DNA from 2 places in the Lysinibacillus sp. FW12 genome. Region 2 is predicted to be linked to the other one. Evidence: riboswitches for the same ligand, from Rfam matches in the RefSeq annotation. Region 2 holds a riboswitch; the other holds the start of a gene.
What was found. A riboswitch is a leader RNA that binds a small molecule or an ion and turns the genes downstream of it on or off. The one in region 2 is predicted to bind S-adenosylmethionine.
Positions count from the first base shown of each region.

Region 1: it holds a riboswitch for S-adenosylmethionine, as region 2 does, so the genes downstream of both, SJW71_RS10950 (Na+/H+ antiporter NhaC family protein) here and SJW71_RS02145 (cyclase family protein) in region 2, are expected to answer to the same signal.

Region 1 covers NZ_CP139094.1:2,148,423-2,156,834, forward strand. The annotation lists gene SJW71_RS10925 (Ger(x)C family spore germination protein) at 1-914, opposite strand, end outside; gene SJW71_RS10930 (class I SAM-dependent methyltransferase) at 1,303-2,217, opposite strand; gene SJW71_RS10935 (ketopantoate reductase family protein) at 2,794-3,825, opposite strand; gene SJW71_RS10940 (acetoacetate decarboxylase) at 3,967-4,707, opposite strand; gene SJW71_RS10945 (LysR family transcriptional regulator) at 4,838-5,722, shown strand; SAM riboswitch class I at 6,391-6,498, shown strand; gene SJW71_RS10950 (Na+/H+ antiporter NhaC family protein) at 6,638-7,873, shown strand; gene SJW71_RS10955 (VanZ family protein) at 7,957-8,412, opposite strand, start outside.
Region 2 covers NZ_CP139094.1:405,800-414,211, reverse strand. The annotation lists gene SJW71_RS02175 (LysR family transcriptional regulator) at 1-729, shown strand, start outside; gene SJW71_RS02170 (VOC family protein) at 785-1,225, opposite strand; gene SJW71_RS02165 (aldo/keto reductase) at 1,582-2,427, shown strand; gene SJW71_RS02160 (winged helix-turn-helix transcriptional regulator) at 2,482-2,865, opposite strand; gene SJW71_RS02155 (MFS transporter) at 2,975-4,159, shown strand; gene SJW71_RS02150 (hypothetical protein) at 4,353-4,751, shown strand; SAM riboswitch class I at 4,846-4,953, shown strand; gene SJW71_RS02145 (cyclase family protein) at 5,037-5,774, shown strand; gene SJW71_RS02140 (DedA family protein) at 5,804-6,400, opposite strand; gene SJW71_RS02135 (Cof-type HAD-IIB family hydrolase) at 6,495-7,268, opposite strand; gene SJW71_RS02130 (DUF2225 domain-containing protein) at 7,605-8,288, shown strand; gene SJW71_RS02125 (hypothetical protein) at 8,311-8,412, shown strand, end outside.

The DNA of each region.
Region 1 (8,412 bases), 1.7 Mb from region 2:
CTTATTTCAGCGACGTTCTGTTCAATATCCAGTTGAATCGTAATCGAGGGAATGTCATGCTGAATACGTCCTGTCACTTTTGTTGAAGATTGAATAATTTCTGTCGATATTTTCCCTTGCTCAGGGCAGGCAAGCGTTTCAAAGGTACTCTTAATATTATTGTGTAAAAAGTTATAATTTCTGCTTTCTTCTTCTGTCAAAAAGCCAATAAGCTTATAATTTTTAAAAACAGCCAGTCCACCATATTGTAATTGTGCGGGGCTCTTAATTTTTTCAACATTGCTGCTAGATTTTCCAGCATCCGCATCACCATGAATTTGAATGGTAGGTAATACGGCGCTATTATCTATATGACCCAAAGATTGAACTAAATCGTCGAGAATAACAGATTCAGTCGTTCCCCAGGTTGCTTCAGTATCCTTTAAGGATTTAAACAATTTACTAGCTGGAATATCCTCTAATGGTGTTAAAATACTCAAAATTTCTTGGGCAGTCGATTCATGGGCAATAATAATGTTAAATTCGCTTCTACCCTCTGGATCCCTTTGTAGTAAATCTAAAATGCTATTCATTCCTTCTTTAGCCAACTCTTCACCGATGATTATAATTTGCGCATGGGAATAATAGGGTTTCCTTGGCGTCAAAGTGGTTAATTTTCGCATGGCGTCAAATAAGGATTTTCCCTTAGCATGGTAGGTAAAAACAGGGACTTGGAAACTAGAGGCTTTGTTTGAGGCTACCTGACTAGGGTTAACAATTTGCACGGAAATTTCAACAAGCTCGTCCGATTTATCGACCCCAAAGGCCGTAACGATAGCCAATTCGTTTAACTCTCGTTTACTCCAACATCCACCTAACAAAAGAATAATGAAAAGCAATAGTATGAATGACAGTGTGTGCTTGATGATCGGCACCTCCTCAAGGAAAAGGGCAAAGATAGTCCAACATTATTAAGGATAAGCAAATAACAGCCAAAATAATCAAAAAGTGATATTGAGGTAACTCTTTTTGTAAACTGTTATTAGGATAAGCAGAGCATGTCCGCTTGTCTGGCTAGTAAACGTGCATAACTTGGGATGAGGCTTATTTTTTAGTAAAAAACTTTAAGTGGGCCCTTTTAAGGGTTGTTGTTAATAATAGATGGGCCACTGCATTCACAGTGACCCTAGTAACGAATCTAGGAGGTGTAAGGCTAATTAGCTTTACACTACTATAGTATACTAAATTTATATATTGAAATAGTTAATTGCCTGGGAAATAGAAAGAAAATTAAGAATAATATAAAAAATAAATTAACTATACTTATTTTTTAACAATATGCATGTAATGGATGGTTTCAAAAGCTGATAAGTAATCCGTCCGATTCTGGAAATAAAGCTGTTGAATAGCAGGAGGGGTAAGATGTTCGTATATGAGTAAACCCAATGGATCTAACATCTTCTCCATGTCCTCATAAGCAAAACACGATTTCATCGGCTCGCCACCTGCAGCAGCCATCTTCACCACGTTGTCCACTCTATTAAAAAGGCCATTTTCCTGATAGAGAGTTTCATCGGCATAATCCAACACAATGGAACTGCCTGATGGAACAAGAGCAAATAAATGAGTGAGTAAACTTGCTAATTCTTCTTTCGTTAAATAATAGGAGACACCTAACAGACTAAAAAACGTCTTTTTATACTGAAACCCTTGCTCAAAGAGGGGTTGAGATTGAAATTGTTTAGTAAAATCCATTGAAACAAAATGAAGATGCTTCATTGGTGGAAGTGATGCTTCTTGTAATCGTTTCTTCTTAAAAGCCTGGGTTGTAGGATGATCAACCTCAAAAATTTCTACAACTGTTTCTAACTGAGGATGACGATAAGGAAAAGTATCCAAGCCAGCGCCTAAAATTACATATTGCTCGATACCAAGCCGGATTTCATGATGCAAGACATTTTCGTTGTATGCTGCACGTGCCAAGGGAGTAGGAGCGAGTTGAATTTGCGTTATCCATTTTACTAAATTTTTTACATTGTCTTTAGTTGGTATAGCCATGTCCTTGTTAAAGAAGTCGATGCCTTGTATCAGGTGATCTTGAATACTTTGAAACTCTTCAGGTGAGATTAACTCTTTTGCTACATAATCATCAAAAATTTTCGGTGTATCCATTTGACTATGATAAGCTCTACTAAAGGCAGCTATTAATGAAGTGATACTAGATTGCTGTTTATTCATATTAACACTCCTCAAAAAAATAGGATTCCCCTGGCCAGGAGAATCCTATTATACAAAACAATATTTTAAATGTAAATTTTAGCATAAAATAATTTTTTTGTCAAGTTTTCAGTACTTTGATTATACGAGAGGGGAAGATAGATCATACTATAAAATTAAATAAAAAATTTTAAAAATAAATGTAACTTTTTTAACTAACAGCCGTCTAACTTATTAGTAGAATACAAAAAAACTAAAGTAAACGAGTAATATTCACTTTTCACAAAAGGGCCAGGATCACATTTTCGTGATTTCCTGGTCTTTTTGTGTAGGGAGACCCATTTTATTAAAAAAATATGAAACCTTTAGGCTGTTCATTCGTATTATAATGTGAATCAAAAGCTAAGCAAAAATTTAGTTAGATTCACTTTCACTTAAAAGGCTAGGACTTACAGCATGTTGTAGGGTCTAGTCTTTTTTGTATCATTGTTCAGATTTTGTTCAGAACAATATGTTAGTCTATTCAAGAAGATTTTCATAGTCTTTACCTAAACGCAAAATGACCAGCACTCTGTGAAGAGTGACTGGTCATTTTGTTTAATGATGATTAACTAGTTCAGCAAAGAATGGCATGTTTGTTTCAAAATTAGTAACGGTCTGTAAATCTTCTGCCTGTTTTACTAATTGAACGACAAGGTTATTAAAAGGTGTGGCAACACCCAGCTTTTCGCCAAGCTCCGATACTACTCCATTAATATAATTTATTTCCGTTTTACGTTTTTTCTCTAAATCCTGTAGCATACTTGCTTTAAGTAGTTTAGAGGATGCCATCAATTGTTGGAAGGCTTTGACACGTTCAGGGATATCATGAGCCTTTTTCACTTCTAATGAAGCTATATCGAAGCCATTCATTTTGGCAAATTGTACTCCAGCAGCATGCCCCACTTTTATCGTTTCATCCGCAATATGCACGGCGCTAATACTACTCGTCTCATGATCAAGAACGCCACCAAAATTCGTATTGAGCGCGGCAGAAAGACCACTAAAAGCATTGTTAATTAATAGTTTAGACCACTTTGTGCCAACTAAATTGTCTGAGATGTGTGTGCCACCTACAAGATTTAAAATTGTTTGTATTTGTCTAATTCTTTCTGTTGTTTCTCCATTTAATTCACCAATTTGAAATGCATATTGTTTGAAGTGGTTATATTCTGTTGTCAAACTAGATATGCCCGGTTGAATGAATGTAGCACCAAACTCAACTGATCCAGCAATCACACGATTTCGCCCTACAATTGCAGCGACTTTTTCTTCTGGAATCCCATTTTGTAAAGAAAGAACGACACTTGTTTCATTTAAAAATGGTAGTAAGCCTTGTAAAACCGAGTCATTATACAATTGTTTTGTTAACAGTAAAACTAAATCATAAGTTCCTGACATATTTTTAGGCGTAATGGCTTTTACTTTCACTTGAAAGTCAGTAGTTCCTGTTATTTTTGCCCCTGATTGATTCAATTCGTCTACATGTTCTTCATAAACATCAATTAATTCGACATCTTGTCCACCGGCAGCAATATATGCACCAGCGATTGTTCCTAAAGATCCTGCTCCTAAAACGGCGATTCTCATCTAAATGCCTCCTTGGTTTATTTAATTATTCAATAAGCTTAGCTATTTGTATTTTGTCACGTTGTTTCTCCAATAGCTTCATCTGCATAGTTCCATACGGCTTCATTGCTTGATTAGATAATGTATGGATTAGTGTTCTTTCTATTTTTCAGTTAAATAATCGTAGACAACAGTAGGTGATGCCAACGATAGTTCTGTGACAATATGGGAAGCTGATACAACTTCTAACACTGGTAAATCAGCCATTGGGGCAAGTGCATGGGCAAAAAGTTCAAGTCTCGCTGGACCTGACCATGCTCCCAGTATTTTAATATCCGTAATTTCACTTCTCACTAGCTCACAAATTCTTGGTCGTCCATCATAACCAGGCATCTTTTTCAACATATAATTGGGTTTGATAATTTCTTTCAGTGCCTCTTGATGATCCAGTGGGAAATGTTTATATCCCATTGTTGCATTAGCCACTCTTAATGAACCATAATCTAAGAGACCAACTAATGTATCAGAATCTACAAATAAACTAGGCTTACCTAATTTTTTAGGATACGCAGCAATTTCTCTACCAGAGGCAATGGCGGGGAAACTATCAACATACATTGCATGTAAATAATCACCTTCTTCACCATCCATGCTAACAGGAATGACCTGACCACACTCTGTATAAGAACCTAGCCCTGTTACATCTGGCATTTTCATGATTTCAAATTTGACAAAGGGCTCCTTCACTTCCAATGGTTCTGGAACAATTTTCTTAAGTTTTTCCATATCCGTTTTATAGACGATATTTAAATATTCACGGTTATAAAAGCGATAAGGTCCAATGGGATAAGCACCTGCATCCAACGGTGTTGTGAATTGTCTCATTACTTCATCTTTTCTCATGAAAAACCACCATTCTTTCAACTTTGTCTTCTTACAATAACTACTTTAATGCGGATTTTACATTGCGTCTAATACATAATAAGATATAAATATATTTATTTAGATAAATGAATTAGGGGGCTTAAGCGAAATGGAACTTTTACAATTGAAGTATTTTCAAACAGTAGCAAATACAGAGCATATTTCGAAGGCGGCTCAACAGTTAAATATTGCACAGCCATCCTTAAGTTTGACTATAAAACGTCTGGAGGATGAACTAGGCACAAAATTATTTCATAGAAAAGGAAGAAATATTGAATTAAGTGCTGCAGGACAGATTATGCTCAAGCATGTTAATAAGGTATTTATCGAACTAGAAAATGCAAAAATGGATATTCAATCACTTGATGAAATCAATGCTCGTACAGTTAAAATAGCCATATCAAATACCCGATTTCTCGTTGGACTAATTAGTCAATATATTAATGATTTTCCTCATGCCAAAATTCAACAGGGAATTGAGACAAGGGATGATATACGTATAAATTTAAAGAGAGGGGATATTGATCTGGGCATAGCAGGCCCTCCAATCATTGATGAAGAAATTGAAACCTGTGTGCTTGTGGCAGAGGATGTAGTACTTGTGTTGCCTTCTAATCACCCATTGGCTGGTCAGTCAGAGGTTGCTCTAGCTAAGTTTGCAAATGAATCCTTTATTTCCTTAGCCAACAATGCAGAATATAGTCGTTTTACAACGTCACTTTGTGAAAGAGCGGGATTTATGCCTATCAAAAACTATGAAGTAGATTCAACCCTTCTGGCAGAAATTATCCAGCTGGAACAGGGTGTAGCCTTGTTGCCCATATCGGTTTGTAGAAAGTTTAATTTACATTTTGTAAAAATAGCTAATATGAATCCAACGTATACAGTAGGTCTGTCCTGGGTAAAAAATTCCATTTCGTCAGCTGCCGTTCAACAGTTACGGGACTTTATTATTACTTACTTTAACGAAAATAATGAGCACTACAAAATTTAATACCTTTGAAACGGGTTCCTGAAATGCTCGAAAAAACATAAAAATTCCCTAAAATTTTGTTGGAAAATATTTTAACTTGTTCATTGCCTCAACTTAGCGTAGTATTATAACGAATCAAAACTAAGTAAGTTAGTAAGATTCACTTTCACAATAAAACCAGGCGTTCTTCTTAGAAGAGCACCTGGTTTTTTGTTAGTTGCACAATAAGCGACTTGGGATTATATTCTATTATTTAGCAGGCAAATACCCGCGGAGTAAGGTGAAATACCCGCGGAGCAAGGTGAAATACTCGCGAAGCAAGGGTAAATACCCGCGGAGCAAGGCTGAATACCCGCGGAGTAAGGTGAAATACTCGCGAAGCAAGGCGAAATACCCGCGGAGTAAGGTGAAATACCCGCGAAGCAAGGCGAAATACCCGCGGAGCAAGGCTGAATACCCGAGGAGTAAGGTGAAATAACCGCGAAGCAGGATGAATACCCGAGGAGCAAGATGGAATATCCGCTATCGGCGTTATTCAGTAATACACAAAATCAGCTACAATAAGCAGATTTCTTCTAAGATTAATCGGAAAATCTATGTACGTATAGAAGTTAAAGAAAAAACTTGTTGCAAATATTAATTTTTTATTTTAATCTTTTAATATTGTGTCAAAAAAATAATATTTTTTCTTCTTATCAAGAGAGATGGAGGGACTGGCCCGATGAAATCTCGGCAGCGGAACTTAGTCATTAAGTTACTGTGCCAAATCCAGCAAGAAATGACTTGATAGATAAGAGGTGTATTTTCAATATAAGGCCTCTTCTTGTTCATTCAAGATGAGGCCTTTTTTTATGGAAAAAGGCTGATTTTAATTTTTTTGGAGGTAAAACAGTGAAGAAAGAGAATCCATGGGCGCTGATCCCATTTGTTGTTTTTATGATATTATTTATTGGTTCTGGGGTTATTACAGGTGATTTTTATGCCTTTCCTGTCATTGTTGCTATCACCATTGCAGGTGCTGTGGCTCTAGCCATGAATCGAAAAGAATCGTTTACGAAAAAAGTTGATATTTTTTGTCAAGGTGCAGGGAATTTAAATGTCATGATGATGGTTATTATTTTTCTCTTGGCTGGGGCCTTTTCAGAGGTTGCAAAAGGTATGGGGGCAGTAGATTCCACTGTTAACTTTGCTTTATCGGTCGTTCCGCAAAACTTACTGGTTGTGGGCTTGTTCATCATTGCCTGTTTTATTTCCCTCTCAATGGGTACATCCGTGGGAACGATTGTTGCATTAGCTCCAATAGGCGTTGGAATAAGTGATCTTACAGACCTTTCTATTGCTTTAGTGATGGCGGCTGTTGTTGGTGGCTCAATGTTTGGTGATAATTTATCCTTTATTTCAGATACAACCATTACTGCCGTACGTTCACAAGGCGCACAAATGAAGGATAAGTTTAAGGTTAATTTTTGGATTGTATTGCCAGCAGCGATTGTAACGAGCATTATTTTAGCAATCATTTCAATGGGTGAAACAGCACAAGTGGCGCATGTAAGCTATAGTTGGGTTAAAATTGTACCATATGTTTTAGTGATCATTTTAGCGTTATCTGGGATGAATGTTTTCCTTGTGCTGGCACTAGGGATTGTCCTTGCTGGTGCTGTTGGCTTAGTAGATGGTAGCTATCACTTGATGAGCCTTCTGCAAACGATTGGAGAAGGCATGTCCGGTATGTATGAAATCGCCTTTCTTGCCATATTAATAGCTGGAATGGTAGAGGTTATTAAGTTTAACGGAGGCATTGACTTTTTGCTGCACCTTGCGACAAGTAGAATTAAATCGAAAAAGGGTGCTGAATTCGGCATTGCTAGCCTTGTGGGTTTAACGAATTTATCTACTGCTAATAATACAATTGCGATATTAATTGCTGGGCCACTTGCCAAAAATATTGCTGAACAATATGACATTGAGCCAAGAAAATCCGCAAGTATTTTAGATATTTTCTCCTGTACAGTCCAAGGGCTTCTGCCGTATGGGGCTCAATTCCTTGCTGCCGCAAGCGTGGCCAAAATATCACCAGTAAGTATGCTGCAATACTCGATCTATCCCATTCTTATTGGTATTTGCGGAATGATAGCTATTTCTATCGGATACCCTTCAAAAAAGAAAGCCTAAAGCTCAAATAAGACCAGCAAAGCAAAATTTTAGCTTAGCTGGTCTTTTTCATCTCTTAAAGTAATGGTTTAGATTTAGAAGGATTACTTTCTTGCCTGTATTAGTGTAAACCAGTTGTTTCCGTTTAATGTTCCAGAAACGTTGTATACTGGCTGATAGAAACCTTTTGTGTCATACATATACGTTAGCTCGATTAATTCAATTTCAAGCTGATCGTCTTTTTTTAGAACCAGCTCTTCTTCTGTAACGAGTGCATTATACTTTATTTGAGGAAATTCTCCATTCTTTATTTGCTCATATACTTCAGCAGGGGACAAGATATCTACTTCCCGTGTAAATTGATTTCTTTGAACATTATAGGCTAATGAATATGCACGTCCATCTTGTGTAAGATCAAGAACTACATCCCCATACCAATAGTCGACATTTAAATCGGGACGATCTGGAAGATTCCATTCAAATTCCCCGTTTTCCAGTACAGAAAACTCTGCTTCTTGAGGGAGGATAGAAAGTTCGTCCATCAATGCCTTCGCCTTATC
Region 2 (8,412 bases):
AGCGGCAAGTACTTTGAAGTGACGGAGGCTGGGAAGACCTTATATAAATATGCATTGCAGGTTGCTCAATTAATGGACGAGGCGGAAGCAGAGGTCAAGGATGTAGGGCTAGGCATTCATGGACGATTAACATTAGGCATCAATACATTTTCAGTTGTTGAGTTACCCCAATTATTACATCAATTCCAACAACAATTTCCTAAGGTAACTTATAAAATTCAACAAAATGAATCCTCTTATCTCTGTAAGCTTGTAAGAGATCGTGTAGTAGAACTAGCGATCATTCGTTTGCCCTTAGAATTAGATGATTTCTCTGTCCTTCATATGTACACAGAACCGTTTTATTTTATACAATCCAAGAAGTTTAAGTTGTTAGAACATGAGGTGACTTTGGCCGAAATTCAAAATTGGCCGATTTTATTACCGAGTACAGAAGGGTTAGGAGTTCACTATTCAATTTTAGAAGCATTTTCCCGCTTCCAATTACAGTCCCATATCGTCGGGGAATGTTCAGATACTGCGCTTTTGATGAATTTAATCGAATCAGGTTTTAGCTCCTCCATCGTACCTGAAACCATTCTAAAGCAATTTGAAGACCTACCGCTTCATGCCTACAAAATCCCAACTACAGAGTTATCCACTTCCGTAGGACTTGTATGGATGAAGAATCATTATTTATCTAAAGCTGCACAAAACTTTGTGAATTTAATGAGGGAACATTATTGTTAAGCAGTCAATGACAAAGAGCACACTAACGTTTCTAGTGAGCTCTCTTTTTGAATCATTATTGAATAATTAGCATGTCATTTTCATCAAATTTCCACATATCACCATAAGCTACTTCCCAATAGTAACCGTTTGGATCTTGGAAGTAGCCACTATAACCGCCCCAAAATACTGTTTCTGGCTCTTTTACAATAGACGCTCCAGCTTTTTTAGCTAATGCAAATACGCGGTCCACCTCTTCTTTTGATTTACCATTGTAAGCAAGGGTGATACCTCCAAAGCCGGGGCTAAGTTCTGGTGGGTTTGCTTCATTGATATCGTTTACAAGACGTTCAATTGGAAATAGTGATATTTTAGTTCCCCCATTATTAAAGAACATTACATCTGGATTTGTTTCTTCTCCATACACTACTACTTCAAAGCCAAGTCCCTCTCGGTAAAAGGTAAGTGACTCCACCAAATTTTTAACGCCTAATGTGATTAAGTTTAAACGATTCATTTTACAATCCCCTTTTTAAAGTAGTATTACTATTTAAATTCTCTATCCAACAAATTTTTCCTTTTAATTCGGGAAGAAAGTCATTTGGTTGCATCAGCACAGAGATAATCATAATCTATTCATTTTTTTAGATTTCACTATGGATTACCCTTCATTTCTTTATATCCTCCTGATTTCACCTGTAATTTTAAATTGCAAAAAGTACTATTAAAAAACTTTTATCTCTCTAACCATTGGCATCACACAAAAGTTACCTCGACGTTTCTATGAAACAAAAATGTACGTACTTTTTTTTCCTCTTGTGGGGCATCATAATGAAAAAGCAATCAAGCAAACACACAATTGGAGGAATAATAATGATTACTCATTTACAAGATACAATCACATTAAATAATGGCCTACAAATGCCTGGTATGGGTTTAGGCGTTTTTCAAGTAGAAAATGACGCTACTGCAGAAATGGTTAAAAATGCGATCGAGGTTGGCTATCGAAGCATCGATACTGCTGCTATTTATGGAAATGAAGCAGGTGTAGGAGAAGGTATTAAACAAGCTCTAGCATCAACTGGCTTACGTCGTGAAGATTTATTTATTACATCAAAAGTATGGAACGATGGCTTAAGCTATGATGAAACAATTGCAGCATATGAAGAGAGCCTAAAAAAATTAGGATTAGATTATTTAGATCTTTATTTAATTCATTGGCCTGGTAAAGATAAATATGCTGAATCGTGGAAAGCACTTGAAGACCTATATGAACAAGGTAAGATCAAAGCAATCGGTGTATGTAACTTTACTGTGGCACACTTGGAAAACTTATTATCATTTGCTCGTATTAAACCTGTTTTGAACCAAGTGGAATTCCACCCACGCTTACAACAAGTGGAGCTTCGTTCATTCTGTGACAAGCACCAAATTCAACTTGAAGCATGGGCACCTTTAATGCAAGGTGGTCTTCTTGAAGATGAAACGATTTCAAAAATTGCAACAAAATACGGAAAATCAAATGCTCAAGTTATTTTACGCTGGGATGTACAAAATGGAGTGATTACAATTCCAAAATCAGTACGTAGAGAGCGTATGATGCAAAACGCTGATATCTTTGACTTTACTTTAACAGACGAAGAAATGGCATTAATCAATGAGATGAATCGTGAACAACGTGTTGGTCCAAATCCAGATGAATTTGACTTTGCTCTATAAGCATTAAAAAGAGGAAAGAGACTGTCTTGTATGTGACAGTCTCTTTCTCCCTCATTATGATGTTTGCTGCATAGCGATATCTTCATCGCGTTGTTTTAACAGAACATCTTCACCTTTATCCTTTAGTAATTCAACATGCTTTTCGCCCCAAGTGCAAAGCATATTCAAAATAGGCTCCATCCCTTGTCCATAGGAAGTCAATGAATATTCCACTTTAGGCGGTACTTGATTGAAGACCTTGCGATGGATTAAACCAGCTTGCTCTAACTCTCTTAATTGACTTGTAAGCATTTTTTGGGAAATGCCTGGAATCAATCGTCGAAATTCATTTGTTCGAATTTCACCATGGTGGTTCAAATGGCAAAGAATGACCGGTTTCCATTTACCACCAATAACTTCAAGCGTAGCTTCAACACCTATATTATAAATTTTTTGCATTGTAAACCCCCGTAATATTCAAAAGTAACTAAAAGTACTCTACACAACTTTTAGGCATGCATGAATATTACTACACATACTAAAAAAAATCAAAGGAGATATTAGTAAAATGTCACAATCAAAAAAGCCAAATGCAAAATTGACATTGCTAGCACTTGCAATCAGTGCATTTGGTATAGGGTCCACTGAATTTATCAGTGTTGGACTTTTACCATTAATTACAGATGATTTTGGTATATCTTTAAGCACTGCCGGTTTAACCGTTTCTATATACGCACTAGGTGTCACTGTTGGTGCTCCATTATTAACAGCCTTAACATCTCGTCTTAGTCGAAAAACAGTTTTATTGCTTGTTATGACCATTTTTATAGCGGGGAATTTAACTGCAGCTATCGCACCAATTTTTTCTATACTGATAATAGGTCGTATTATTTCAGCATTAGCTCATGGTGTGTTTATGTCGATCGCCTCTGTTATAGCAGCTGATGTAGTTGAACCAAATAAACGAGCAAGCGCGATTGCCTTTATGTTTACAGGCTTAACGCTAGCAACTGTGACCGGTGTTCCACTTGGTACATTTATTGGACAAGTAACAGACTGGCGTATGTCGTTCATTTTTATCGTCATTATAGGCATTATCGGTTTAATTAGTAATGCTTTACTAGTACCTAACCAATTATCAAAAGGTAATCCTATTTCTTTACGTGATATTGGCAAAGTATTAGGCAATATTCGCATGTTATTAATCCTTTTCATTACAGCAATTGGATATGGTGGGGCCTTTGTAGTCTATACGTATGTTTCTCCTATTTTAGAGCAATATATGGGCTATTCCCCACATGCAGTAGTGATTATATTAGTTGTCTATGGTATTTGCGTTGCTATTGGTAATACATTAGGAGGCCATTTTGCTAACCAAAATCCACTACGTTCCATCTTTATAATTTTTGTTGGACTTGCCTTAGCGTTACTTGGTATTGGCTTCACTCTTGAATCACCGATTATCGGATTAATCATGGTACTGACAATGGGATTATTTATGTTCATGAATGTCCCAGGATTACAGTTATATGCTGTTCTACTGTCTGAAAAATATGTGCCGTCAGCTATTTCTATGGCTTCAGCATTAAACATTTCTGCTTTTAACATTGGTATATTTTTAGGATCCTATATTGGAGGTTTTATTATTCGCCATCAATCATTAGCACATACGCCTCTTTATGGATTCCTAATGGTTATGCTAGCAGCGATTGTTACATTATTATGGTTGCTTTTCGATAATAAAAAACGATAATATTGTTAGTCCGTTTATCTAGCATTTACTTGATATTTTAGTAATTTAAACATCGGTATATATACAATATTGATAAAAAGGAAGCTCCCTGTGGCTTCCTTTTTGTGTTATAAGTAAGACAAGAATGGAGTTACACCTAAATTCGCTTGAATACATAAGATAAGATATCAGCTATAGGATAGGAGGAATTCCATTGTATTACAATCCTTATCCGTATTTCGTTCATCCCTATCATTACTCAGCGCCACCAATGGCCAACCACCTTGCTGTAAGATCCTTTCCCCAACATCTTGCAATGCTGACCAACAATCCCTTTCCACCTGTTGATACACATAAATTAAAATCATCGGTTACACGGATAAAGGCAATTATGCAGCAAGCCCAATTACTGACGGATAAAATTGAAAGCTCCCAGCAATTTGCCCATGATTTAATGAATGCAGCACAACTTTCAAATAAAGCAGAAGTGGAGAAATTAATTTCATCCACAGGTATTACGATGAAATTCGAAACGAACTATACACCTGATAGTTTTAGAATACGTCTAATTGATAATGGCTGTTGTGGTGTCATATTGAATTTAAATTGGTGAAAAAAACTCTAACCTTGTATCCCTATTGAACTTGTAAACTATAGAAAACTATGATAAAGTGTTTGTATTATTATTTCTGAAAATTCTTATATTTTTCTTATCAAGAGAGACGGAGGGATTGGCCCGATGAAGTCTCAGCAACCAGCTCAACAGTATGGTGCTAATTCCAATTGGCCTAATTCCAAAGCCTTGAAGATGAGAAGATGAACTACCGTTGTTTATTCAGGAGTCCTCTTCTATAGGGGGCTCTTTTTTTACTACTATTTTAAGAAAGCAGGGAAAACGATGTCTAATGAATTATTACAAGCATTACAATTATTAAAATCTAAACAATGGGTCGATTTAACACATACATTCGGCCCTAACTCACCCCATTTTTTCATGTTCGAAGATGCAAAATTTGAAACATTATTCTCTCACGATGATGGGTTCTTTGCACAACAGTTCACTTTCCCTGGTCAATATGGTACGCATATCGACCCACCCATTCATTTTGTGCGAGACACACGGTACCTTGAAGAGCTCGATTTAAAAGAGCTTGTTCTTCCCCTTGTTGTCATTGATAAGTCCGAAGAAGCTGCTAGCAATCATGATTTTTCTTTAAGTGTTCAAGATATACTTGAGTTTGAAGCACAGCACGGAAAAATTGAGGCAGGTACCTTTGTAGCGCTACGTACCGATTGGAGTAAACGTTGGCCAGATAAGGAAACATTCAGCAATAAAGATGCGGAAGGATATAACCATATTCCAGGTTGGGGCTTAGAGGCTTTACAATTTTTACTGACGGAACGTAAAGTTAGTGCGATTGGTCACGAAACATTCGATACTGATTCAGCAGCTGATTTTCGTAAAAATGGCAAACTAGATGGTGAATACTTTGTGCTCGAACAAGACACTTATCAAATTGAGTTAATGACTAATTTAGACAAGCTACCTGCAACAGGTGCAATTATTTTTAATATTGTACCTAAACCAGAAAAAGCATCTGGATTCCCTGTTCGCTCCTTTGCTATTTTGCCATAACTTAAAAGTCGGTATAGAGATACCGACTTTTATTTTTGTACATTTCTTTTTTTGAATATAAAGTAAACGACGAACATTAATAGAACAAATAATAGGATGAGATACATACTATAATGGGATAAGTAGTAACCAACAAACCGCCATTTCTCTCCAAGCATTTTCCCTAACGTTATAAATGTGAATGTCCAGATAAATGCTCCTGTATAGGCAAAGAACGCAAACTTTTTATATGGATAATTATTAATAGCCGCAATATACGCTGTTATGTGGCGGACACCAGGGATAAAATAGCCTATTAACAATAAGATAGGTCCAATTTTGGCAAACATTTTTTTCGTAAAATCAATTTTTTGTTCAGTTATATGAATTTTTGGCCCATACTTTTGTAGTAATGGTAAGCCAAATCGATAACCAATATAGTAGCTTAAAGTAATACCTCCAACTGCGCCAATCATGGCACTTAATAATGCAGGGATATGTTCAAGGCTTTCCCGATAAACACTATAACCTACATATGTTAAGAAAACCTCATCAGGAAGTGGCAATCCAACTATACCTCCAATTAGGATTACGATAATGCCAAAATACCCGTAATGTTCAATTAGAGATTGCACGTGATGTGCCATAAACTATCCCACCTAAAAATTTTTTAACTATAAAATATACAGGTTTCATTATAATCAAACTGCGGAAAACAGAAGAAGCAACTTGAAGATTGTTTTAAATTATTTGAAGCTGACGCAAAGCAAAGTCAATACCGCCCTCGGTAGATTTCTTTGTAACAAAATCAGCAACGTTTTTCAAAGCTAAGCTTCCATTTCCCATAGCAATTCCTAATCCTACCAGCTCCAGCATATCCATATCATTATCCCCATCTCCAAAAGCAATGGCATTTTTAGAATCAATGTTAAAATAATCTAGTACTGCTTGAACAGCTATTGACTTGGAAACATCCTGCTGTAGTACATTCACAATATAAGGATGCCATCGCTGCCATAATATATTCGGAAATTGACTAACATATCTTTTTTCTCCCTGTTCATCTGTATATAGACACATGAGAAAAACTTCCTCATTCGTAATTTTTTCATTTATAACCGGAAAATCTCCCAAAGACAATGTTTCCTGCATAGCATGTAAAGCAGCTGGACTTTGTATGCTATTCATCGCTAGCTGCTCTGTAAAAAATGTTAAGCTATGCTGTTGTTCCATTGCAAAAGCCTCAACATTTTGGACAATCTCTTTAGCAATAGGCGTTTTATGTAGGACAAGATCATGATGTTTCACATATGCACCATTTGCCGTAATAAAGGTCTCTATCCCCAACTCTTCCAACTCACGGCACATGGATAAAGGTCTTCCTGTAGCTGCTACAAGGTGAATTCCCTTATTCTTTAACAAATCAATTGCCTGCTTTGTACTTTCTTCTACACAGCCATCCTCATAATTGATGAGTGTGCCGTCTACATCAAAAAACACTATTTTATAGTTCAACTTGAATCATCCTCCAAAACAATACTTTTGAACCACACAAAAAAAATCCCTTTAACGATTACTAATAAAATATTTGTACGTATTTCGACAAACTTTCAACCATCTATATAACTTACATTAACAGCACCGATAAATACTATTAAAGGAACAGTTCTAGTGACAATTAATTAATAATGTAATGATTATTTTTATTTTAATAATTCTAAAGAAGTATACCAAAGAACACAGAATTGTTAAAATAAAAGATAATCATTTAAATATATTGAATGATACTTTTTAACGAATAGATAGAACAAAAGAAATAATTTTCTAAAGCAGGCAAAGGAGTTGATTCTTATGGCATTTAACATTTATTACTACGAAAGTAGTGTAGATTGCAAATTTTGCAAAAGGCATTTTACAACATATAAAGTACGCCCTAATCGATATAAAATCATCGAGGAACAAACAGATTTCATGCCTGTTTATGATGGCCTAAATCCTTTGCTGTATGAGGTCGCTGTATGCCCACATTGTGGCTACGCCTACCACAAATCTATGACAAGGACTTATGGACCGTTCATGCAGCTCATTGATGAACTATACATTAAAGAGCTCCAAAAACCCATAGACATCTGCCAGGAACGTACAATCGATGATGCCATAATCAGTTTTAAGCTTGCTTATTTAGTATCCCGTGCTTCAATGGAAGAATCTCTCTTAATGGCGAATTTCGCATTAAAAATAGGTTGGCTATATCGTTTAAAAAACGATGAAGAATCCGAAAAACGCTACCTTTTTGCAGCAAGAGACTTTTATAGTAAATCCTTTGCATCCAATCAGGAGGGTGGAGAGAGAATTCAGTTTTTACATGCTGAACTAAGCCTCCGACTTGGTGATATGGCGGAAGCCCAAAAAGGCTTCTCTCGCTTAATCGCTGATAGAAATGTCTCGCCAAAATATCGAAAGCTTGCCCGTAATCGTTGGGAAAATTATAAATATGACGAACAACCTATAACAGTTAATGAAACTATTAATTAATGGGACGAGGAGAGGACTTGTAATGTTGCTATTTCATAAGAGAATAGATGTGAGAGAAGAAGATATATTTTCAGAGTTGCATCACTTTCTATTAAGAAAAAATAATCGCTACTTAACAAATGAT